3 regions of the Cellulomonas dongxiuzhuiae genome follow, and region 3 is predicted to be linked to each of the others. Evidence: predicted binding sites of a transcription regulator. Region 3 holds the regulator's gene; each other region holds the start of a gene.

Region 1 (3,811 bases), 380 kb from region 3:
CGGCGAGCTCGGCCACCAGCGCACGGACCACCGGCTCCAGCTCGCCCGCGTTGCGTCGCGCGACCGCGCGCTGGCGCTGGTACGACGCACCCCGCCGCAGGATCGTGCGGACCTGGTCCAGCTCGGCCGCGCAGCCCAGACGCTCCGCCACCGGCGCGAGCTCGACCAGCCACCGGCTCACCGAGTCCGTGACGAGCTCCTCGTCACCCGCGCCGTCGGTGATGACGATCGCGTCCATGCCGTAGCGCGCGGAGCGCCACTTGTTCTCCTGGACGAACCACGGCGGCATGGTGGGCAAGGGCTCGCCCGCGTCGATCATGGACGAGAAGTGCTCCACCAGGCAGTGGGTGAACGCGCTGATCGCCGTGACCTCGAGCAGGCTCGCGGCGCCGTCGGCGATGCGCATCTCGAGCGTGCCGAAGCGGGGGGACGGGCGGATGTCCCACCGGACCTCGTTGACCTGGTCGATCACGCCGGTGTGCATCATGTCGCCGACGTACTGCTCCAGCTGCTCCCACCGCTCGAACTGCGGCGGCAGGCCGGCCGTCGGCAGCTGCTGGAAGAGCAGCGCGCGGTTCGACGCGTAGCCGGTGTCCTTGCCGCCCCAGAACGGCGACGACGCCGACAGCGACTGGATGTGCGGGAACACCGTGAGCATCGCGCGGCTCAGCGGCAGGACCTTGTCGCGGTCCTCGACGCCCACGTGGACGTGCACGCCGTAGATGAGCATCTGACGGCCCCACCACTGCGTGCGGTCGATGAGCGTGGCGTACCGCTGCTTGTCGGTCACGCGCTGGTGCGCCCAGTTGGCGAACGGGTGGGTCCCGGCGCCCATGAGCTCGATACGCAGGGGGCGCGCGGCGGCGGCGACCTCGTCGAGGGCGCGCTGCAGGTCCGCCCCGGCCTCGCCGACGGTGCGGCACTTGCCCGACGACACCTCGACCGTGTTGAGCAGCAGCTCGGACGTGATGTGCGGGTGGTCGCTGCCGTCGGCAGGCTGCACCGCGGCGAAGATCGCCTGCGCCGCCTGCCGCAGGTCGCCCGAGTCGGCGTCGACCAGGGCCACCTCCCACTCGATGCCGACCGTCGACCGCTCGGAGACGGCGAACGGCAGGGTCACCGGCGCGGCCATCAGACCGGCTCCACGACGAGCACGCGCTGCTGCCCGGCGACGCGCGTGAGGACGACCGTGCTCTCGGTGCCGCCGCGCAGGTCCAGCTGGCGGCGCAGCGTCTCGGGGGTGACGGCCGTGCCGCGCTTCTTGATCGTCAGCCGCCCGACGTCCCGCTCCCGCAGGTAGGTGCGCAGGCGCTTGAGCCCGAACGGCAGGTCGTCGAGCACGCGGTAGGCCGTGGCCAGCGGCTGCCAGGCGGCACGGTCGGCGAGGGCGTCGGAGGTCACGTAGGCGATCGTGGGGTCCACGAGCCGGCCGTGCACGCGGTGCGCGACCGTGCCGACCAGGCCGGCGCGGATCACCGCGCCGTCGGGCTCGTACAGGTAGCCGCCGACCGGCCCGACGGGCGGTGCGTCGTCGTCCCCGTCGGGGTCGGCACGCAGGACGTGCGCGCTGCCGTCGCGCAGGACGAGCGCGGAGCGTCCCGGGCCGTCGGGAGCCAGCGGGCCGAACCACAGCCCGAGCTCCACGACCTCGCCGCCGGACGACACCCACTGCGCCTCGGCGTCGTGCGGCAGGTCGCGGTGCGCGAGGCCGGGACCCAGCTTGAGCCCGAGCGCGGGGACCGTGCCGCGCACGGCGAGGACCTCGTCGAGGGGCGGGGAGTAGGCCCGCGGGTCGAACACCCGCCGGCCGGTGCCCGTGCGGCGTGCGGGGTCGGCGTAGACGCCGTCGACGCCCTCGGCGGCCAGGTCGAGCGCCAGCCCGTCGCCCATGCGGACCTCGACCTCGGGGAACGCGCGCAGGTTGACGGTCGCCAGTGCTGCGGTCGTCTCGTCGACGTCGGTCGCCAGCACCCGGATGCCGATGCCTGCCATCGCCAGGGCGTCGGCGCCCAGGCCGCACGTCAGGTCGGCCACGTACCGGCATCCGGCATCGCGGTACCGGCGCGCGTGGTGCGCGGCGACCTCGAGGCGCGTGGCCTGCTCGAGGCCCGCGACGGTGAAGAGCATGCCGTCGGCGAACTCGCCGAGCTTGGCGCGGGCCTTGGCGCGCAGCCGCGACTGCGTGAGCGCGGCCGCGACGAGCGCGGGATCGAGCCCGTCCTTCTGCAGCCGCTCGGCGAGCGGCAGCGCGAGCCGCTCGTCGTACGGCGGCAGCGCCTGCAGGAGCGCCCAGCCGTCGGGACTGAGCAGCTTGACCAGCCCGGCGTCGTCCACGCCACCACCTTCCCACGTCACGGCCCGCCCGCTCACCACGCGCCGCCGACATGCTTCGGCAGGCGGCACGGCGGCACCAGTTCTGGCACTCGGGTTGACCGAGTGCTAACGCCTTCCTAGAGTGAGGAACTGGCACTCTCCCCGTGAGGGTGCCAACCGCTCCCGTGGCCCGGCTCCCGCGACGACGGCGCGACGGTGCGGCGCAGACTCCTGAACTACTCACATGCGAAGGGGAGGTCCGCTGTGTCGGTCTCCATCAAGCCCCTCGAGGACCGCATCGTCGTCAAGGCCCTCGAGGCCGAGACGACGACCGCGTCGGGTCTCGTCATCCCGGACAGCGCCAAGGAGAAGCCCCAGGAGGGCGAGGTCCTGGCGGTCGGCCCCGGTCGTATCGACGACAAGGGCAACCGCGTGCCGCTGGACGTGGCCGTGGGTGACAAGGTCATCTACTCGAAGTACGGCGGCACCGAGGTCAAGTACAGCGGCGAGGAGTACCTCATCCTCTCCGCTCGCGACATCCTCGCGGTCGTCGCCTGACGTACAGCTGTCCCGGCCGGGGACGCGTCCCCGGCACGACGAAGGCCCCCTCCCTCGGGAGGGGGCCTTCGTCGTGCTCGGGAGGATCAGGCGGTGACGCGGCGTCCGGCGCGCTCGGCGAGGACCGCGGCACGCTCCTCCTCGGACAGCCCGCCCCACACGCCGTAGGGCTCGCGGACGGCGAGGGACTGCTCGCGGCACTCCTTGAGCACGGGGCACGTGGCGCAGATGGCCTTCGCTGCCTCCGCACGGCGGCGCCGGGCCGAGCCGCGCTCGCCCTCCGGGTGGAAGAAGAGATCCTGGTCCGCGTCGCGGCAGGCACCCTCGAACTGCCACTCCCACAGGTCCATCACCGGTCCGGGGAGACGCGAGATCTCGGCCATGTGTTCCTCCTTGGCTCCTGCGTGGTCGTCCTGCGGCGCCGGCCGGACGAAAGTCGGTGGTCTCCGCGGTTCCCCGTGGCGACGTGACGCCACGCTACAACCGCTTCAGAAGTTGTTCAAGACCCACTTTCTGACGCGATCGTGTGAAACGGTGCCTGGCGCGATCTGGACGTCGGTGCAGGACGCGTGTCCGCGGTGGTGGCCGACGCGCGGGGAGAGGACGTCGGATCGCGTCACACTGCTGGCACAATCGCTTCATGGTCCCCGCAGCAGACGAGACCGCGGCCGGATCGGTCGACCCGCAGGGCGCGTCCGCGCCCGCCGGTCGCCCGGACGCGCCCGCGGCTCGCGACGCGGACCGCGCGCAGGTGCCGAGCGGGCCCGCGCTCACCGTCGCCGCCGTCGCGCGCCGGCTGGGAGTGGCGCCGGCCACGCTGCGGACGTGGGACCGCCGCTACGGGCTCGGGCCCTCCGAGCACCTCGCCGGTGCCCACCGCCGCTACACGAACCAGGACCTCGAGCGGCTCCTCGTGATGCGCCGCCTCACCATCGACGGG
Region 2 (3,811 bases), 1.6 Mb from region 3:
CCGCGCTGTGGCGCGCCCTGCTGGCGGCGGGGGCGGACCACGGCCTCGTCCCCGCGGGCCTGTCGGCGCGCGACTCGCTGCGCCTCGAGGCCGGCATGCCGCTGTACGGCAACGAGCTGGACCGCACCACCACGCCGCACGACGCCGGCCTGGGCCGCGTGGTCCGGCTCGACAAGGTCGACGCGGACGGTGCGCCGGTGCCCTTCGTCGGGCGTGACGCGCTCGCCGCCCGCAAGGTCTCGCCGCCGGCGCGCGTGCTCGTGGGGCTGCGGGGCCTGGGGCGTCGTGCGGCGCGGCACGGCTACGACGTGCTCGCGTCCACGGCGCCGGACGCGCCGGTCGTCGGCACCGTGACGTCGGGGGCGCCGTCGCCGACGCTCGGGTACCCCGTGGCGATGGCGTACGTGACGCCTGAGATGAGCGCCGAGGGCGCCGAGCTCGCGGTCGACGTGCGCGGTCGGCGTGAACCCGTGCGCGTCGTGGCACTTCCCTTCTACCGTCGTCCTCGGTGACGGCCCGCAGCACGCGGTCCGCCCGCACGTCCGCACCACCCGACCCGACAGGAGCACCCATGGCTGCCGAGCTGCCCGAGACGCTGCAGTACACCGCCGAGCACGAGTGGGTGGACGCCTCGGTGCCCGTGACGGTGGGCATCACGGCGGTCGCCGCCGACGCGCTGGGCGACATCGTGTTCGTCGAGCTGCCGTCGGTCGGCTCGGACGTCGCCGCGGGTTCGGTCATCGGGGAGATCGAGTCGACCAAGTCGGTCTCCGAGCTGTTCTCGCCCGTCACGGGGCGCGTCGTCGAGGTCAACCAGGCCGCGGTCGACGACCCGTCGCTGGTCAACTCCGACCCGTACGGCGAGGGCTGGCTCCTGCGCGTCGACGTCACGTCCACGGGTCCGCTGCTCTCCGCCGAGGAGTACGGCGCGCTGAACCCCTGAGCCGTTCGGGTGGCATCCGCCCGGGTGCGCCCGTTCGGGTGACGACCTGGACGGCCGTCCATGCGTCCGGGTGCTTGCCCGAACGGGTGATCTGGCGCACAGTGCTGGTGACGACGTCTCAACCGTGATGTATCAGGGGGGCCTGGGCGTCGTCTGACAGGTGCAGCGATCGGCACCGCGGGGGGGTCTCACGGTGATTCAGAGAAATCGGCGAAAGTCGCGTCATAACCCCGACGTGTGCCGCTCTCATCCGGTACGCAGCCCACGCGGGGCCGGAGAGCCCGGGCCCGCCGCCCACCGGAGGACATCATGAGCATGCTGGACACGACCGTGGATCCGCACATCCTGGGTGCACACTCGCTCACGCGCCGGGAGCGGGTCGTCCTGGCGGAGCTGACCGAGGACGTGACGCTCGAGGACATCGCGACGCGGCTGTTCGTCACCCGCAACACCGTGAAGTCCCAGGTGCGCAGCGTGTACCGCAAGATCGGCGTGTCGACGCGCGCCGAGGCGGTCGCGTGGGCCGAGGCGCACGGCATCCGCTGACGTCACCACCCTGCGGAGGGGCGGGAGAGATCCCTCCGCACCCGTACCACCCACGTTCACGCGTTCGGCCCGGCCGGTCCTCCCCGGCTGTGCGGACGACGTGAGCAGCCGGGCACAGTGTCGTGACCCGGCCGTGACAGACGGCTGGCACACTCGAGGCATGAGTCCTGTGCTGGTCGTGGCCGCCGCCGTGGTCGACGACCTCGACGATCCCCGGCTGCTGCTCGCCGCCCGTCGTGCGACCCCGGCCAGCCTCGCCGGCCGGTGGGAGTTCCCCGGCGGCAAGGTCGAACCCGGCGAGACCCCCGAGGACGCGCTCCACCGTGAGCTGCGCGAGGAGCTCGGTGTGCGTGTGGGGCTCGGTGTCGAGCTCCTGGGGCCCGACGGCGGTGCCTGGCGCATCTCCGACGAGTACGTCATGCGGCTGTGGTTCGCCGAGGTGCTCGAGGGCGGGCCGGAACCGCTCGTCGAGCACGACGAGCTGCGGTGGCTGCCCGCCGGGCAGTGGCTGGACGTGCCGTGGCTCGACGCCGACGTCCGCATCGTCGAGGGTCTCCTGGGCTTCGTCGCCGGCTTCACGGGAGACGACCGGCGATCGGTCGACCGCTCCGCCTGAGGGCCTGGCAGGGGTGTTCGCCTGCAGCGAAATCGAGCCGCTGAGCGGTTGGCACTCTCAGTGCACGAGTGCTAATTCTTGACGTGTAGCCACCCGGTGGCGGGGACCGCCGGGGCAGCACCGGGATCCGGGGGGACCGGACCCACGTCGAGGAGGTGATGGGGCATGGCTACTCGTTTCGACCCGTTCCAGGAGATGGACCGCGTGCTCGCGCAGGTCCTGGCGTCCGACCGCGCATCGGCCACCATGCCGATGGACCTGTACCGCGACGGCGACCACTACGTGCTGCACGTCGACCTGCCGGGCGCCGACCCGGGCACCATCGACGTCAGCGTGGACGACCGCACCCTGACGATCCGCGCGCAGCGCAGCCCGCGCACCGAGCACGACGTGCAGTGGCTGGCCAAGGAGCGCCCGGTCGGCACGTACGCCCGCCAGCTCACGGTGGGCCGCGGGCTCGCGCTCGACCGCATCAGCGCGACCTACAACGACGGCGTCCTCACGCTCACGGTGCCGGTGGCCGAGGAGGCCAGGCCGCGCCGCGTCGAGATCCAGCACGGCGCCCCCGCGACGCCCATCGAGGCACCCGCCACCGCCGGCTGACTCATCCCACCGGGTGGGCGCCCTCCACGAGGGCGCCCACCCCTGTGGTGGTGAGAGAGCAGTCCAGCCACCCCGAGGTGGTGAGAGAGCAGTCCAGCCCTCTTCGGAGGTGTGAGGGGGGAACCTCCACCCCCGAACGTAGGACTGGATTGCTCTCTGACCACCTGGGGTCTGGTGGTGAGAGCGCAGTCCAGCCACCCCCGAGGTGGTGAGAGAGCAATCCAGCTCTTGTTCCCGCCGGCCCGGGCGTCAGGAGCGCGCGGCGAGCGTGGTCACGAGCCGGTCGAGGGCGTCGCTCAGGATCTCGCGGGACGTCGCGAGGTTGAGACGCACGTGCCCCGCGCCCTGCGGGCCGAACGTCGGCCCGGAGTTCACCGCGAGCCGGCCGTGCAGCAGCAGCAGCCGTGCCGGGTCGGTGCCCGACGACACCACGGCGGGCATCGCCCGCACGTCGAGCCACGCGAAGTACGTCGCCGCGGGCCGCACCCAGCACGCCTGGGGGAGACGCTCCGCGAGCGTCTGCTCGACGAGGTCACCGTTGGCGCGCACCGCCGCCCGCACGTCCCCGAGCCACGCGTCGCCCTCCCGGTGGGCCGCCTGGTGCGCGATCGACGCGACGTGGCTGACACCGTGCCCGACGATCTCGGGCAGGCGGGCCAGGTCGTCGGCGGCGGGGCCGGGGACGGCCACGGCAGCCTTGAGGCCCGCGAGGTTGAAGGCCTTCGACGCGGAGTGCAGCGAGATCGCGTCGGGGATGACGGTCGTGGTGGGGACGAACGGCTCGTCACCGACCGTGAGGGGTGCGTGGATCTCGTCGGCGACGACGCGCACGCCGTGACGTGCCGCGAGCTCGCCGACGGCGCGCAGCTCGTCCGCCGTGTGCAGCGTGCCGGTCGGGTTGTGCGGGTGGCACAGCAGGTACGCGGACGCACCGGCGAACGCGCGGTCGAGCGCCGCGAGGTCCAGGCGACCGTCCGGGGCGAGCGGGGCGGTGACGACCTGGCGTCCCGCGTGCTCGAGGAACCCGCGGAACGGCGGGTAGACCGGGGGGCTGATCACGACACGGTCGCCGGGCCGGGAGAGGATCCCGAGCACCTCGACGA
Region 3 (3,811 bases):
CGGCGGACTACCTGTTCGACACGTCGTACCTCGCACAGCTCGTCGTCCTGGCCCTCATCCTCGGGGCCGTCGGCCTGGTCGCGAGCCTCGTCCCCATCATCGGCCAGCTCGCGTTCGTCGTCGTCGGGTTCTTCGTGTTCTACGCCGTCGTCGCCATCGTCGATCGCGGCCAGAGCGCCGTCGAGGCCATCCGGACCAGCGTGGCGCTGCAGACGCGCGACCTGGGCACGGGGGTGCTCGTGTACCTGGTCGTGGCGGTCGTGAGCTGGATCGGGAGCGCGGTCTGCGGCATCGGCGTGCTCGTGTCGCTGCCGGTGGGCGCGCTGATCATGGTCTACGCGTACCGGCGGCTGACGGGCGGGCAGATCGCAGCCTGACGGTCGGCGCAGGCACGCAGGGCCCGTCCGGCGCACGGGCCCCGCGTCCGCGCCGTCAGGCGGTGACGAAGTCGATGAGCTCCTCGACGCGGCCCAGCAGGCTGGGCTCGAGGTCGGCGTAGGACCGCACGGACCGCAGGATGCGCTGCCACGCCCGCGCGACGTCCGCCTGCTCCGCGGCCGGCCACCCGAGCTCGCGCAGGATCCCGCGCTTCCACTCGGTGCCGCGCTCGATCGTGGGCCACGCCTCCAGGCCGATGCGCTCGGGTCGGACGGCCTGCCAGACGTCGACGTAGGGGTGGCCGAGGACGCGGACGGTGCCCGCGCGCACGGTGCGCAGCGCGTCGGCCGCGAGCCTGCTCTCCTTGGAGCCGGGCACGAGGTGGTCGACGAGGACGCCCACCCGCCGGTCGGCCGTCGGACCGAAGTCGCGCAGCGCGTCGGCCAGGTTGTCGACCCCGTCGAGCAGCTCGACGACGACGCCCTCGACGCGCAGGTCGTCGCCCCACACCTTCTCGACGAGCTCGGCGTCGTGCTTGCCCTCCACCCAGATGCGCGAGCCGCGCGCCACGCGCGCGGGCGCGTCGGGCACCGCCACCGAGCCCGACGCGGTGCGCGTCGGGCGCACCGGCGCCCTGGTCGTCACGGGGGCCGTCAGGACGACGGGCTCACCCTCGACCCAGAACCCCGGCCCGAGCCGGAACGTGCGGGTCCGGCCGCGGCGGTCCTCCAGCACGACGACGTGCAGCCCACCCGACTTCTCGACCCGGACCACCGCACCGACCCAGCCCGTCTCGACGTCCTCGACGACCAGCCCGCGCTCGGCGGGCTGCTCGCGCGACGTGCGCGGGGCGCGGTGGTGGGCGGCACGGGACGTGGCGCCGGCGCCCGCGAGCACGTCGGAGCCGTATCGGTCGTCGGTCACGCGGGCACTGTAGGAGCCGTGCCGCGTGGCCGTCGTGGCGACGCGCGGTGCGGCCGCGGATCCACCGGCCGGACCGCGTAGAATTGGCACTCGGTCCGTCCGAGTGCTACCTCGGCCGGCCGGGAGGCGACCGCACGAGGTGGTCGCACGTACGGTGTGGACCCCGGGGGACGGAGGGAGCGACATGAGCGAGGACCGTCGGCTGGACGTCTTGCGCGCGATCGTCGAGGACTACGTCGCGACCCGCGAGCCCGTCGGGTCGCGGGCCCTTGCCGAGCGGCACGCGCTCGGCGTCTCGCCCGCGACGATCCGCAACGACATGGCCGCCCTCGAGGAGGCCGGTCTCATCGTCCAGCCGCACACCTCCGCCGGGCGGGTGCCGACCGAGCTGGGCTACCGCGAGTTCGTCGACCGGCTCTCGGGCGTGCGGGCGCTGTCGGCGGCCGAGAAGCGCGCCATCGGCACGCTGCTCGAGGAGGCCGTCGACCTCGACGACGTGATGGACCGCGCCGTGCGGCTGATCGCCCAGCTGACCCACCAGGTGGCGGTCGTGCAGTACCCGTCGCTGCGGCGCTCCGCTCTGCGGCACGTCGAGCTGGTCCCCGTGGGTGCGCGCCACCTCCTCGTCGTCATCATCACCACGACGGGCCGCGTCGAGCAGCGCACGGTCGAGCTGACCGCGGACCTCGACGAGAGCGTCGTCGCGCGCCTGCGTCTGCGCCTCAACGTCGTGGCGGCAGGCCTGCGGCTCGCGGACCTCGACACGGCGCTCGACGCACTGGCGGGGGAGTTCGAGCCGGACGGTGCCGACCTCGTCCGCGCGGTCGTGGCGGTCGTGGCCGAGACCGTGGCGCAGGAGCGCGAGGAGCGCGTGATCGTCGCGGGCGCCTCGCACCTGGCCCGCAGCGCCGGTGCGGACTTCCCGCACACGATCGGTCCCGTGCTGGAGGCGCTCGAGGAGCAGGTCGTCCTGCTGCGCCTGCTGTCCGAGATGGCCGAGGACTCGGCAGGCGTCGCGGTGCGCATCGGCCGGGAGACGCAGCTCGAGGGCCTCGCCGAGACGAGCATCGTCACCAGCGGCTACGGCGGTGACGGCTCGTCCGTCGCCGTCCTGGGGTCGGTCGGCCCCCTGCGGATGGACTACCCCCAGACCATGGCGGCGGTCCGAGCCGTCGCCCGGTACCTCACCCGGATCCTCGCGGGCTGACCCGCGCGCCACGCGTCCGCGCCCCTCGGTGCGCCGCACGCGGGCCGGGTCCCTCCGCGCACGAGCAGGAAGCGAGCAGCACGCCACGTGACCGACTACTACGAGATCCTCGGTGTCCCGCGGGACGCGACGCCGGAGCAGATCAAGAAGGCCTACCGCCGCCTGGCGCGCGAGCTGCACCCCGACGTCTCGGGCACCGAGCCCGGGACGGAGGACCGGTTCAAGGACGTGTCGCGCGCCTACGACGTGCTCGGCAACCCCGAGAAGCGCCGCGCGTACGACATGGGTGCCGACCCCTCGTCGCCCGGCGGCGGCATGGGCGGCGGCTTCGGCTTCCAGGACATCTTCGAGACCTTCTTCGGTGCGGCCGGCGGCGGTGCTCCGCGCGGACCCGTGCCGCGCGCCCGGCGCGGGCAGGACGCGCTCGTGCGTCTCGACCTCGACCTCGCCGAGGCCGCGTTCGGCGTCCACCGCGAGGTGCAGGTCGACACCGCCGTGCTGTGCCCCACCTGCGGTGGCACGTGCTGCCGTCCCGGCACGTCGCCGCGCACCTGCGAGGTGTGCGGCGGGCGCGGGTCCGTGCAGCGCGTCGCGCGCTCGTTCCTCGGGCAGGTCATGACGACGCAGCCGTGCGCCGCCTGCCACGGGTTCGGCACCGTGATCCCCGAGCCGTGCACCGAGTGCGCGGGCGAGGGACGCGTGCGCTCGCGGCGCACGCTGTCGGTGGACGTCCCGGCGGGCGTGGACACCGGGACGCGCATCAAGATGACCGGGCAGGGCGAGGTCGGTCCAGCGGGCGGTCCGCCCGGGGACGTCTACCTCGAGGTGCGCGAGCGCAAGCACGAGACGTTCGTCCGGCGCGGGGACGACCTGCACGCGACGCTCCAGGTGCCCATGACGGCGGCCGCGCTGGGCACGGTCGTGACGATGGAGACGCTCGACGGGCCCCAGGAGGTCGACCTGCGCCCGGGCACGCAGCCGGGGCAGATCCTCACGCTGCGCGGGCTCGGCGTCGGTCACCTGCACGTCGGCGGACGCGGTGACCTGCACGTGCACGTCGAGGTCCAGGTGCCCTCACCCGCTGACGACGAGCAGGCCGACCTGCTGCGCCGCCTGGCGGTGCTGCGCGGCGAGGAGCGCCCCGAGGCGCGTCTCGCGGCGGCGAACCCCGGGATGTTCGCGAAGCTGCGCGACAAGCTCAGCGGCCGGTGAGCGCCCCGGTCTTCGTGGTCGAGCCGGGCATGCTCGACGGCGTGCGAGCCGGCGGGGAGTACCTGCTCGACGGCACCGAGGGCCGGCACG

The links. The regulator HrcA, encoded in region 3, represses chaperone genes, less so after heat shock. The targets are predictions, from matches to a motif close to TTNGCACTCGNNNNNNNCGAGTGCNAA.
Region 1: the regulator HrcA is predicted to act here: its motif matches at 2,417-2,443, upstream of groES (co-chaperone GroES).
Region 2: the regulator HrcA is predicted to act here: its motif matches at 2,154-2,180, upstream of KKR89_RS00480 (Hsp20/alpha crystallin family protein).

The regions. Positions count from the first base shown of each region.
Region 1 is NZ_CP076023.1:2,882,849-2,886,659, reverse strand. Features, by position in the region: gene KKR89_RS12855 (glutamate--cysteine ligase) at 1-1,132, opposite strand, end outside; gene KKR89_RS12850 (class I SAM-dependent methyltransferase) at 1,132-2,334, opposite strand; gene groES (co-chaperone GroES) at 2,578-2,871, shown strand; gene KKR89_RS12840 (WhiB family transcriptional regulator) at 2,958-3,254, opposite strand; gene KKR89_RS12835 (MerR family transcriptional regulator) at 3,512-3,811, shown strand, end outside.
Region 2 is NZ_CP076023.1:103,905-107,715, forward strand. Features, by position in the region: gene gcvT (glycine cleavage system aminomethyltransferase GcvT) at 1-512, shown strand, start outside; gene gcvH (glycine cleavage system protein GcvH) at 572-943, shown strand; gene KKR89_RS00470 (helix-turn-helix domain-containing protein) at 1,253-1,489, shown strand; gene KKR89_RS00475 ((deoxy)nucleoside triphosphate pyrophosphohydrolase) at 1,650-2,105, shown strand; gene KKR89_RS00480 (Hsp20/alpha crystallin family protein) at 2,271-2,708, shown strand; gene KKR89_RS00485 (MalY/PatB family protein) at 2,958-3,811, opposite strand, start outside.
Region 3 is NZ_CP076023.1:2,499,733-2,503,543, reverse strand. Features, by position in the region: gene KKR89_RS11200 (hypothetical protein) at 1-377, shown strand, start outside; gene KKR89_RS11195 (DUF3097 domain-containing protein) at 433-1,302, opposite strand; gene hrcA (heat-inducible transcriptional repressor HrcA) at 1,487-2,509, shown strand; gene dnaJ (molecular chaperone DnaJ) at 2,597-3,721, shown strand; gene KKR89_RS11180 (16S rRNA (uracil(1498)-N(3))-methyltransferase) at 3,718-3,811, shown strand, end outside.